Regions from separate parts of the Pseudonocardia ailaonensis genome, predicted to be linked through region 2. Evidence: riboswitches for the same ligand, from Rfam matches in the RefSeq annotation. Region 2 holds a riboswitch; each other region holds the start of a gene.
What was found. Region 2 has a riboswitch for S-adenosylmethionine ahead of ABD324_RS17475 (hypothetical protein). Riboswitches for the same ligand answer to the same signal wherever they lie in the genome.

Region 1: it holds a riboswitch for S-adenosylmethionine, as region 2 does, so the genes downstream of both, ABD324_RS06135 (hypothetical protein) here and ABD324_RS17475 (hypothetical protein) in region 2, are expected to answer to the same signal.
Region 3: it holds a riboswitch for S-adenosylmethionine, as region 2 does, so the genes downstream of both, ABD324_RS16040 (ABC transporter substrate-binding protein) here and ABD324_RS17475 (hypothetical protein) in region 2, are expected to answer to the same signal.

Annotation. Positions count from the first base shown of each region.
Region 1 is NZ_BAAAQK010000003.1:726,351-730,193, reverse strand. It holds gene ABD324_RS06145 (NtaA/DmoA family FMN-dependent monooxygenase) at 1-1,233, opposite strand, end outside; gene ABD324_RS06140 (hypothetical protein) at 1,449-1,589, opposite strand; SAM riboswitch class I at 1,805-1,896, shown strand; gene ABD324_RS06135 (hypothetical protein) at 2,044-2,286, shown strand; gene ABD324_RS06130 (nucleotide triphosphate diphosphatase NUDT15) at 2,296-2,736, opposite strand; gene ABD324_RS06125 (acyl-CoA synthetase) at 2,817-3,843, opposite strand, start outside.
Region 2 is NZ_BAAAQK010000009.1:339,601-343,443, forward strand. It holds gene ABD324_RS17465 (glycoside hydrolase family protein) at 49-993, opposite strand; partial or broken gene cysC (adenylyl-sulfate kinase) at 990-1,582, opposite strand; gene ABD324_RS17475 (hypothetical protein) at 1,641-1,856, opposite strand; SAM riboswitch class I at 2,011-2,097, opposite strand; gene ABD324_RS17480 (TIGR03564 family F420-dependent LLM class oxidoreductase) at 2,207-3,100, opposite strand; gene ABD324_RS17485 (LysR family transcriptional regulator) at 3,169-3,843, shown strand, end outside.
Region 3 is NZ_BAAAQK010000009.1:24,258-28,100, reverse strand. It holds gene ABD324_RS16050 (ABC transporter substrate-binding protein) at 1-459, opposite strand, end outside; gene ABD324_RS16045 ((2Fe-2S) ferredoxin domain-containing protein) at 621-1,313, shown strand; SAM riboswitch class I at 1,589-1,681, shown strand; gene ABD324_RS16040 (ABC transporter substrate-binding protein) at 1,900-3,513, shown strand; gene ABD324_RS16035 (LLM class flavin-dependent oxidoreductase) at 3,517-3,843, shown strand, end outside.

The DNA.
Region 1 (3,843 bases), on a different contig from region 2:
TCGTGCCCGCAGGATCGGCAGCACCTCGTCGGTGAAGCGGGCGAACGCGCTCGGCACCGTGACCTGCACGTTCAGCCCGTCGAGCGCGCCGGCCTCGAACCATTCCTGGATGCGGTCGGCCACGGTGGCGGGCGAGCCCACGAAGGGCGCCGGCAGCGGCCCGGAGAACCGGCGCACGGTCTCGCGCAGGGTCAGGCCCTCGGCGGTCGCGACCTCCACGATCCGGGTGGTCTGGCTGCCGAAGTTCCCGTGCCCGATGTGCGAGACGTCCGGGAAGGGGGCGTCGAGGTCGTACTGCGAGAAGTCGTGCCAGCCGAAGGGGCGGCCGAACTGGGCGAGGTCCTTGGCGAAGTCGCGGTCGGTGCGGCGCCGTTCCTCGATCTCCCGCGCCTGTGCATCGGTGTCGGCAACGATCACGTCGACCCCCGGGAGGATCACGATGCCCTCCGGATCCCGGCCGTTCGCGGCCGCCCGGTCCCGGATGTCCTTGGCGAACGCGACGCCCTCGTCGATCGTCGGATGGTGCGTGAAGATCCCCTCGCCGATCGCGCCGCCCAGCTCGCGACCCTCCTCGGAGTTCCCCGCCTGGAAGATCACCGGATGGCCCTGCTCCGACCGGACGAGGTTGAGCGGGCCACGGACGTGGAAGTGTTCGCCGCGGTGGTCGAGCCGGTGCTGGCGGTCGGGATCGACGAAGACACCGGTCGCGGTGTCGCGCGGGAAGGCGTCGTCCTCGTAGGAGTCCCAGAGGCCCTGCGCGATCCGCACGGACTCGAGGGCCCTCGAGTAGCGGGTCGGGTGGTCGAAGTGCTCGTCGCGGCTGTAGTTCGCGGCGGTGCCGCCGTCGCCGGTGGCCACGACGTTCCAGCCCGCCCGGCCGCGGCTGATCACGTCGAGCGAGGCGAACCGGCGGGCGAGGTTGAACGGGCTGTTGTAGCTGGTGCTGACCGTGGCGACCAGGCCGATGTTCCGGGTCGACACCGCCACCGCCGACAGCAGCGTCAGCGGCTCCAGCCGGGCGAGGTAGTGGGGCGGCGAGTCCGGCGTGATGAACGCACTGTCCACGATGAACACGAGGTCGAACAGGGCCGCCTCGGCCTGCCGGGCGCGGGCGATGTACCAGTCGATGTCCACACTGGCGTCGCCGGGGATCTCGTCGTCCTTCCAGACGTCGTGCTGGCCGGGGCCGCCGACGCCCATCAGGACCGCACCGAGCTTGAGTTGACGGGCCATGCCACGTCCTTCCTGGAGATCGTCGAGAGCGCAGGACGATGCCGCCCGGGCGCGACGGAGCGCACGGGCGGAACGGGAGGGGAACCGGGGGAGATCAGGAGATCGCCGGTCGGGCCGCGCGCGGACGCCGGACCGCGTCCGGCACGGCGGAGCCCGAGCGGCCGATGCCGTGACGGCGACGACGGCGGCGTGTCAGCGACGAGAGCGCGGCGGGATCAGCGACAGGGGCGCGGACACGCGGCGGCCGTGGTGCGACCGAGGTCGATCGCGAGGCGCCGGGTCAGGCCGGCCGAGAGCACACGCAGGCGCAGGTCACCCGACAAGGTGACGAGCGCGAAGGGGTGCACGGCAGGCATGCACAGATAGTGACATCCCGGACATGGTCCGTCCAACTCACGGAACTGATCGCTACCGATAGAGGAACCTGATCGGCCGGCGCGGGGCGGAAGCGGCTGTGCCGCAGGGGAAGGTGTCCGGACCTTTGCCCGTTCCGACCTCGTCCTCCCGCCCCTCGGAACCTGAGCGTTCATGTTCTTGACAGGGTCGTTCCGCTCGGGGTTCAGTGCAGGGGACTCCATCCGGAGCGGCCGAGAGACCCGGCTCTGTGACGCCGCAGCAACCCGCAGACCACTGCAGGGTGCTTCCGCCGGGATTCGATGGGAGAACATCGTGCTCGCCTCACCGCGCGTGCCGGGCTTCGGTGCCTGGTCGAAGAGGCGCCATGTGGACTTCTGCCGGACCGGGGCCGCGCTCTGTCGGTGACGGCCGCCCCCGCCTGCCGTCCACCTCGCGCCCCGCCCGGAGACGATCATGTCCGCATCCCTGTCCTCGCCCTTCTCCTCGCCGTCGTCCGCGTCCTTCCCCACCCGCGACGACCGCCTCACCGACATCGGCGACCAGCTGCTGGAGTCGCTCGAGGCCCTCGTCGACCGGCACCGCTCGCTGCGGGCCGCCGCCGGGGAGGCCTCACCCAGCGAGCTGATCGCCGCCGAGGTCGCCCAGCACCTGGCGACCGCCCGCTCGGCGCTGCGGCGCACCCCGCGCCTCCACTGACCGGGCCGGTCAGCGGAGCGGGTGGATCGCCCAGCCGGCGAGGTCGGTGCCACCCCGCCACGCGTGCAGCACGGCGGCGCTGGGGGAGAAGAGCGGCTCCGGGAGGTCGTCGGGCCGGCACCACCGCCACTCGTCCATCGCGTGGGGTTCGAGCACCTCGGGCCGGGCATCGGCACCGACCTCGGCGTGGACCGCGAAGGTCACGTTGCTGCCCGCGGTGCGGACGCAGACGGCCAGGACCCGCGTCCCGGCCACCCGCAGCCCGGCTTCCTCCGCAGTCTCCCGGACGGCGGCGGCCACCGGCGTCTCCCCACCCTCGAGATGTCCGCCGGGCAGACACCAGCTCGGCGACTCGCCCGCGGTCACGCGATGCCCGACCAGGACGGTGCCGTCGGGCCGGGTGAGGACGACGCCGACCCCGACGGCCGGGCGGGGGAGGGGCGCGTCCACGGAGCGAGGGTCTCACCTCGCCGGCCCACCCGGCAGCCGGGCGTCACCGACAGCACCGGCTCCGCGACCGCCGCACCGAGTCAGTGGATCTGGCGCTCCCGACCCGCCCAGTGGACGGCCCGGAGCTCCCGCTTGAGGATCTTGCCCGCCGCCGAGACCGGCAGGGCGTCGACGAACTCCGCGCTGCGCGGTGCCTTGTACCCCGCGATCAGGGTCTTGGCGTGCTCGCGCAGCTCCTCGGCCGTCAGGGTCTGCCCCGGCCGGAGGACGACGACCGCGTGCACCCGCTCGCCCCACTCGTCGTCGGGCACCCCGATCACGGCGCAGGAGGCCACGGCGGGGTGGGCGGCGAGGGCGTTCTCGACCTCCGCCAAGTAGACGTTCTCCCCGCCGCTGACGATCATGTCCTTGATCCGGTCGACGACGTGGACGTAGCCCTCGTCGTCCATGAAACCGCCGTCGCCGGTGTGCATCCACCCGTCCCGCACCGCGGCCGCGGTGGCCTCGGGCTGCTCCCAGTAGCCGAGCATCACGTGCCCGCCGCGCGCGACGATCTCGCCGACCGTGCCCCGCGCCACCTCCCGGTCCTCGGCGTCGACGATCCGGACCTCGGAGTGCGGCGCCGCCCGGCCCGCGGCGCGCAGCCGCTCGGTGCGGCGGTGGTCGTCCGGGCTCAGCAGGGTGGCGACGGGGGACAGCTCGGTCATCCCGTACGCCTGGGTGAACGCCGCGTTGGGGAAGGCCTTCATCGCACGCTCCAGCACGGCCTGGGCGATCGGGGAGGCGCCGTAGAGCACGGTGCGCAGGCTGGTGAGGTCGTGCTCGGTGATCTGCGGGTGGTCGATCAGGATCTGGATCATCACCGGGACCAGCAGCGCGTCGGTGGCGCCGTGCGTCGCGATCGCCTGCATCACCGCGACGGGATCGAACGCCGGGACGATCACGTGCGTGCCGCCGGCCGTGGTCGTCGCGTTCCAGGCCGCCAGGTCGGCGAGGTGGAACATCGGTGCGGCGTGCAGGCACCGGGTCCCGGGGCCGAAGAGGTAGCCGGTCGAGAGGAGGCCCATGGCGGACACCATCAGGTTGGCGTGCGAGAGCATCACGCCC
Region 2 (3,843 bases):
CGTCTGCGGGCACTACGCCGTCTGCGGGCACTACGCCGTCTGCGGGCACTACGAGGCAGCGGCTGCGCGCCGCCCGGTCGTGCGTACGGGAGGTAGCAGGAGCTCGGTGCGCAGCTCGTGCGCCCCGTCCTCCCTGGTCCCCTCGTAGTAGAGCCGGTACCCGCCCCCGGGCTGCCCGACGACGCCGAGGTAGCGCAGCCCGTGCCCGGCGAAGGGCGACTGTGCGACGGGCGCGGGGCCCTGCGCCGTGAAGGCATCCGCCGGGTCGGCGCCGCCGTAGGCCAGGCCCGTCCGCTCCTCCCAGTTCTCCGCGGCGCTCGCCCGGCCGTCGTACGTCGCGGCCCAACGGCCGTCGATGCGGAAGACCGCGCTGACCCGCACCCCGCGGGAGTCCCAGCGCCCGGCCCGCGGCATCAGGGCGGTGCCACCGTGCTCCCAGGTCAGACCGTCCGCGCTGCGGTAGTACTCGGTGGTCATGCGGTCCTCGTGGCCGGGCACGTCGAGCGGGTGCACCGACGCCCAGAGGTGCCAGCCGACGCTGTCGCGCACCACGACCGGGTCCTTCACCGCGTGCCGCGCGTCGCCGGGCAGCACCGTACGGCCCGGAGCCCTGGCCAGGTCCTCGACCGAGTCCGCCTCCAGCACGTCGACCCACCAGTGCTTCGAGCCGGGCGTGGCGCACGAGACGTAGAGCCGCCACCGGCCCTCCGGCGTGACGACCAGCGCTGGACGCTCCAAGGACTCCGCGCCGAACCGGTCCTTGGTCACGCGGGCGACCTCGGTGAAGTGCACGCCGTCCGTCGATCGCGCCAGGACCGTGGCGAGGCCGCGCCCGTGCCCGAGCGGCGCACGCAGCCGGTAGGCCAGGTGGTACGTCCCCTCGTGCAGCACGACACTGGGGGCGCCGACCCAGTTGCCGGCGCCGACTCCGGGCGCCTCGATCGCGACGGCCGCGTCCGTCCAGCGCGGGATCGGCAGCAAAGGTGTGGTCACACGTGTTCCTTCCGTGCGGAGCCGGCGAGGCCGGCCCCCTCCAGATGGTCGACGAGCAGGGCGACCGACGCGGCGACCGGCTGCTCGTGGGCGGGCAGGACCAGGTCCGGCCGCAGCGGCTCCTCGTAGGGGTCGTCGACCCCGGTGAGTCCGCTGATCTCCCCCGCGCGCTGGCGGGCGTAGAGGCCCTTGACGTCCCGCTCGGACGCCACCGCGACCGGTGTGCTCACGAAGACCTCCACATAGGACTTCCCGCCCGCGTTGTGCGCCGCCCGCACCTCGTCACGGACGTCCCGGAACGGGGCGATGGCCGACACCAGCACCACGACGCCGTTGCGCGCCAACAGCTCCGCCACCCAGCCGATCCGCCGGATATTGATCGCCCGGTCCTCCCGCGAGTAGCCGCGCGCCGCGGCCAGGTGCGGCCGCACCGCGTCCCCGTCGAGGACCTCGACGCGCGCCCCCGCTCCCGCAGCACCGGCGCGGCGGCGTGGGCGATCGTGGACTTGCCGGCACTGGGCAGGCCGGTCAGCCAGACCGTCCCACCGCCTGGTGCGGGGGTCGGGGCGTCGGGGCTCGGCGGGGACACGGCGGCTCCAGGGTCGTCGTCTCGGGATTCAGCGCAGGTCTGCGCAAGACGGGGAAGCTCAGCCCAGGCGCGGGGTGCGCTGCAACGCCGAACGGGCCACGGCGAGGTGCTGGGCGACCTCGGCCGCGATCAGCTCGCTGGGGATCGCCTCCCCCGCCGCGGCCCGCGACGAGCGGTGCCGGTCGACGAGGGCTTCCAGGGACTCGATCAGGCGATCGCCGATGTCGGTGAGGCGACCGTCGCGGGACAGGGCGGGGTGCACGGGAACGGTCATCGTGAGCTCCGGGGTGTCGGGACGAACGGTGGGGACTGACCCGTCACCGACAGAGCGACGCCCCGGTCCGGCAGAAGTCCACGTGCCGCCGCTTCGACCACGAACCGGCGCACCACAGCGCGCCCGCGAGCGGAGTCGGGCTGGACACAGACGTCTCCCATCGGTCCCGGCGGGAGCACCCTGCTGACCAGGGTTGCTGCGGCGTCGACGAGCCGGGTCTCTCAGCCGCTCCGGATGGACTCCCCCACTGAACCCGGCGGCCCGAACGGGTGTCAAGAACATGAACGCTCAGGTTCCGATCCTCGGGACGGCGTTGGGCCGCACGAGCGAAACGTCCGGACAGCGCGTGGTCAGCCGCCCGCGCGGGCGAGGTCCCCGAACACCTCGAGCGTGCGGGCGCGGTCGGCCTCCGGACCGGAGGGGAACAGCACCAGATCGGTGGCCCCGGCCTCGGCGAACCGACGGACCTCGGCAGCGACCACCGCCTCGTCGCCGGCCAGGATCGTGTCCTCGATCCCGGTCGCTCCCTGGCGGTCCAGCGTCTCGCGGTAGCTCGGCAGGCCCGACGCCACCGCCAACCGCTCGGCGACGTCGCGACGCGCGGCGTCCGGGTCCGCCGTCACACAGGCGTTGACGCCCACCAGGATCCGCGGCGCACGCCCCGCCGCGGTCACCGCCGGAACCACGTACTCGGCGAGGAACCCCGGCCGGGTCCACAAGGTGATCACCCCGTCGGCCCGCTCCCCGGCGAGGGCGAGCATCCGTGGGCCGTGCGCGGCCAGCAGGACGGGCGGCCGGGACGCCCCGGGCGCACCCACCCCGCCGACACCGACCACCGTCTCGCCCCGCACCTGCGCCTCCCTGCCGTCGAGGACCGGGTCGAGCACGTCGAGGAACTCCCGGACGCGCCGCACCGGCCGGTCGAAGGGCAGCCCGTACCCTTCCTCGACGACGAACCGGTGGCTCATCCCGAGCCCCAGAGACAGCCGCCCGCCGGTCGCGGCCTGGGTGGTGAGCACCTGGGCGGCGAGTGCCAGCGGATGGCGCGGGGGCACCGCCATCACCGCCGTCCCGAGCTCGACACCCGGAGCGCGCTCACCGAGTGCCGCGAACACCGTCAGCGGATCCCAGAGCGTGAGCTCCCCCAGCCACACTCCCGCGAACCCGGCCGCCGCCGCGTCCTCGATCTCCTCCAGCACCCTCGGCAGGGAGGCTCCGCCGTGTACCGACACACCGATCCTCATGTCGCTCAGCCGATCGCGCGCCGCCGGTCCCGGGCAAGAGCGGGCTACGCTGTGGGCGATCACGAGGCATGATCGTGGGAGGTCGGGTGGAGCTGCGGGAGCTGCGCTCGTTCGTGGCCGTCGCCGAGGAGCTGCATTTCGGCCGGGCCGCCGCCAGGCTCGGGCTCGTCCAGCCCGCGGTGAGCCAGCACCTCGGACGGCTGGAACGCGAGCTGGGGCTGCGGCTCCTTGACCGGTCGCCGCACCGCGTCGCACTCACCCCGGCGGGGCGCAGGCTGCTCGCCGAGGTTCGGGCGGCGCTGTCGGGGATCGACCGGATCCGGGACGTGGCCGAGGCGTTCGGGCGGGGTCTCGGCCGCACCCTGCGGATCGGGAGCACCCCCGGGCTGGAGCGCCGGCTGGCGGACGGCGTGACAGCGCTGCGGGCGATCGCGCCGCCGAGCGAGCTCGTGCTGGTCGAGGGGGACGCGCGGGCACACGCCGCGGCGGTCGCCTCCGGCGCCCTGGACGCCGCCCTGGTGCGCGGCGCCGGGCCCGACGGGGTCGTCGTGGGGTACGACCCGATCTCACTGGTCGTCCCCACGGCCCATCCCGCTGCGCGGCTCGACGCGATCCCGCCGGCAGCCCTCGAGGGTCTGCGTCTGCGCCTGCCCGCCCGTCGCAGCGACCCCGTCCTGCACGATGCCGTCCTGGCCCACACGGCGGCCGCGGGCGTGGTCCCGCACCGGGGGCGCGACGTCGCG
Region 3 (3,843 bases), 320 kb from region 2:
CGGCCTGGCGGTGGTGAGCGTGACCTCCTTCGGCCCGGTCGCGGCGGCGCTCGCGCCGGGTAGCGCGGCGGCGAGGTCGTCGTTCTCGGTCAGCTGGTAGGTCAGCAGCTCGGCGAGCGCGGCGGGGGTCAGCGGCGCCTTGTCGACGAACGTGACGTTGTCCCGCAGGGTGAGCCGCCACACGAGGGGCTGGGGGTTGTCGAGCCCCGCGAGCACCCAGGGCGTGGGCGCGCCGCCGCGCTCGGGGCGCATCAGCAGCTCGACGTAGCCGAACTCGGGGCCCCAGAAGGCGTTCTCCAGGGGATCCAGGTCGTCGATCGTGAAGCCGGTCGCGAGGGTGAGGGTGGGTGGGCCGGCGGCGGCGGACGGCTGTCCCGTCGTGGCGCACCCCGCCGTCACCAGCACGAACAGCAGGGCGGCGAGCGCTCGGCGCCAGACCGCGGGGGATGGCCGGCTCACGGGCCTCGCCTCCGGATAGTCGAGTGACAGGAATCGGGTGACACGGGATCGGGCGACGGACCGGACGGTCCGCCTCGACGACGCGACGAAGTTAACAAGCGAACACATGAACAACTAGTCATACTTCTTGTGAGCTTCGTCCATCTCCCCGGAAGGCACCGATGCGCCACCTCGTCCTCGTCGCCCGCCCCACACCGTCCGGTGTGGACGAACGGTCCCTGGCCGCGCTGGCCGGCCGGGTCGCCGAGCGCGCGGGCCGGCCCGTCCGCGTCGCGTACCTCGACCAGGCCGATCCGTCCGTCGCCGCGGTGCTCGACGAGATCGCCGCCCGGGCCACCGGGATCGGCGGGGCCCACGACGTCGAGGGGGCCGACGAGGTCGTTCTCGTGCCGCTCGCCCTGCCGGTCGATCCCTACCTGCGCACCTGGACCGCCCGCGCCGCGGCGCACTGGCGGGAGTCCCGGGGGGCGACCCTGCGGGTGCTGCTGAGTCCGCCGCCGGCCACCGCCCCCGGCATGGCCGCGCTGCTCGCCGACCTGGCCCTCGGCGACGCGGCGCCGGTCACGACCAGCCCGGGTGCGTTCCGCAGCCCGGCCTGGTCGGTGCGCGACGACCCCGCCCGTCACCTGCTGGTCTGTCGCGGGCCGCGCTGCACCGTCTACGGCGCGGGGGACACCCATCGCGCCCTGGCCGCCGCGGCGCGGGGGCGCGACGTGCTCGTGACCCCGATCGGCTGCCTCGGCCCGTGCAACCTCGGCCCGCTCGTGATCGACAACCCGGCGGGCGACTGGCACGAGGCGGTCGACGCCGAGCGGGCCCGCGCCCTGGTCGGCGACCCGGACGCGCCGGCGTAGCCCTCGGCCGTCCGCGACGTGGTCCTGTGTGGACGCCTCCCGGGCGGGACGACGACGCGTGAGGCTCCGTCCCGGTCCGGCACGAGCGGCGGACGGGGCGCGCCGACGCGTGCAATGTCCGTTCGACCGGATCCCGCATCTTGCCTGGTGGGAGGGTGTCCGGCGAGTGTCCGGACACGTCCCGGCCGATCGGGCGGGCCTGGGTCACAGTCCGCGCCGCGGCATTGACGGGACGGCCCGGATGCGACGTACAGTGCAGGAGGCCCACCCGGGCCACACCATCCAGAGCGGCTGAGAGACCTGGCTCGACGACGCCGCAGCAACCCCCCGTCCGCGGGTGCGGGTGCTCATGCCGGGAACGATGGAGGATCCGTGTTCCTCGGTGTGCGCAGGCGCCACGTCGACCTGCTGCGGACGGCCAGCGCGGCCTGTCGGGCCTGACCCGGCGCTCCTCGCCCGATCCACCGCCTGCCGCGCCCGCGGCGTGGCACCTGCCCGTCCGGAATCCCGCCCGTCGCCGACCTGCGCCGGGTGTCCGCTCCGCCCTGCCCCCGGCAGGGTCCCCTGTGAAGGACCACCTCCCGCCATGACCGCACGATCGCGCCGGGCGTTGCTGCTCCCGGCCCTCCTCGCCGCAGCCTCCCTGGCCCTGGCCGCCTGCGGCGGGGGTTCGAGCGCCGGTACCGACGCCGACGCCGGACCGCCGCAGACCGGAGGGACCCTGCGGTTCGCGGTCGGCAGCGACGCGGGCTGCGTCGATCCCCAGCAGGTCGGCAGCAACGACACGATCTACTCGGTCCGTCAGCTGGTCGACTCGCTGACCGACCAGGACCCGAAGACCGGAGAGATCAAGCCGTACCTGGCCACGGCCTGGCAGGCCTCGCCCGACGCGAAGAGCTTCACCTTCACGCTCCGTTCCGGCGTGACGTTCTCCGACGGCACCGCACTCGACGCGAACGCGGTGAAGGCGAACTTCGACAGGATCGGCCAGCTCGGGGCCCGGGCGACCCTCGCCAAGGGCTACCTGGCGGGCTACACCGGCACGACCGTGGCGAGCCCCACCCAGTTCACCGTGAACTTCGGCCAGCCGAGCGCCCAGTTCCTGCAGGCCACCGCCACCCACAGCCTCGGCATCCTGTCCCCGGCCACGGTCGCCAAGTCGGACGACGAGCGCTGCGCCGGCGTGATCGGCTCCGGCCCGTTCACGCTGCAGAACTACACCAAGAACGCCTCGATCACCCTGGCGAAGCGCACCGGCTACAACTGGGGCTCCTCCCTGTTCTCGCACCCGGGAGACGCCTACCTCGACACGCTGGAGTTCCGGATCGTCCCGGAGTCCGGGGTGCGCACCGGCTCGCTGCAGTCCGGTGAGATCGACGCGATCGGGAGCATCGGCCAGCAGGACGAGGCGCCGCTGACCGGCGCCGGCGCGCAGCTGCTCGCCCGCTCCAACCCGGGTGTGGTGTTCGGCATCGCCTTCAACAACAGCAAGCCGATCGTGACCGACCCGGCGGTGCGGCAGGCCCTGACCGTGGCGCTCAACCGCCAGGAGATCGTGAGCGCGGTCTTCCCGTCGCAGACCAAGCCCGCCACCAGCGTGCTGGCCTCCACCACACCGTCCTACTCGGACGACTCCGCGCAGCTCGGGTTCGACGCCGCCAAGGCGAAGTCGACACTCGACGCGGCCGGCTGGGCCCCGGGCCCGGACGGCATCCGCGCCAAGGACGGCCAGAAGCTGACCATCCCGGTGACCTACTCGCCGGTGGCGGCCACCAACAAGCCGGCCCTGGAGCTCATCCAGCAGCAGGCCAAGGCCGTCGGCATCGACATCGCACTGCAGGAGGTCCCGATCGCGCAGGCCGCGGCCGTGCAGTCCGCCGGCGACTTCTCGGCGCTGTGGTTCAACGTGACCCGGGCGGACCCGGACATCCTGCGCGGCCAGTTCTCCACGGCGGGCGCGAACTTCTTCCGCGTGCCGCAGGGCCCGCTGCAGTCGCTGCTGGTCGCCCAGGCCGGCGAGCCGGACGCGACCAAGCGGACCGGAATCGTCGACCAGGCGCAGCAGCAGGTCCTCCAGGACGGCTACTTCGTCCCGGTCACCGAGCTGACCACGGTGCTCGCCGCGGCCGCGAACACCCACGGCATCACCTTCGACGCCTCGTCCCGGATCCAGCTGCACGACGCCTGGAAGTCGAAGTAGCGCATGGCCGGCCCGCTCTCACTGCACTGGTTCCTGCCCACCAACGGCGACTCCCGCCAGCTCGTCGGCGGTGGGCACGGGGTGGGGACGGGCTCGGCCGGCGCGATCCGGCCCGCGTCGATCCGGTACCTCACCCAGGTCGCGAAGGCGGCCGAGGAGGTCGGCTTCGAGGCCGCGCTCACCCCCACCGGGATCTGGTGCGAGGACGCGTGGCTGACGACGGCGATGCTGGTCGCGCACACCGAGCGGCTCAAGTTCCTCGTCGCGTTCCGCCCGGGGTCGATCTCGCCGACGCTCGCCGCCCAGCAGGCGGCGACCTTCCAGCGCCAC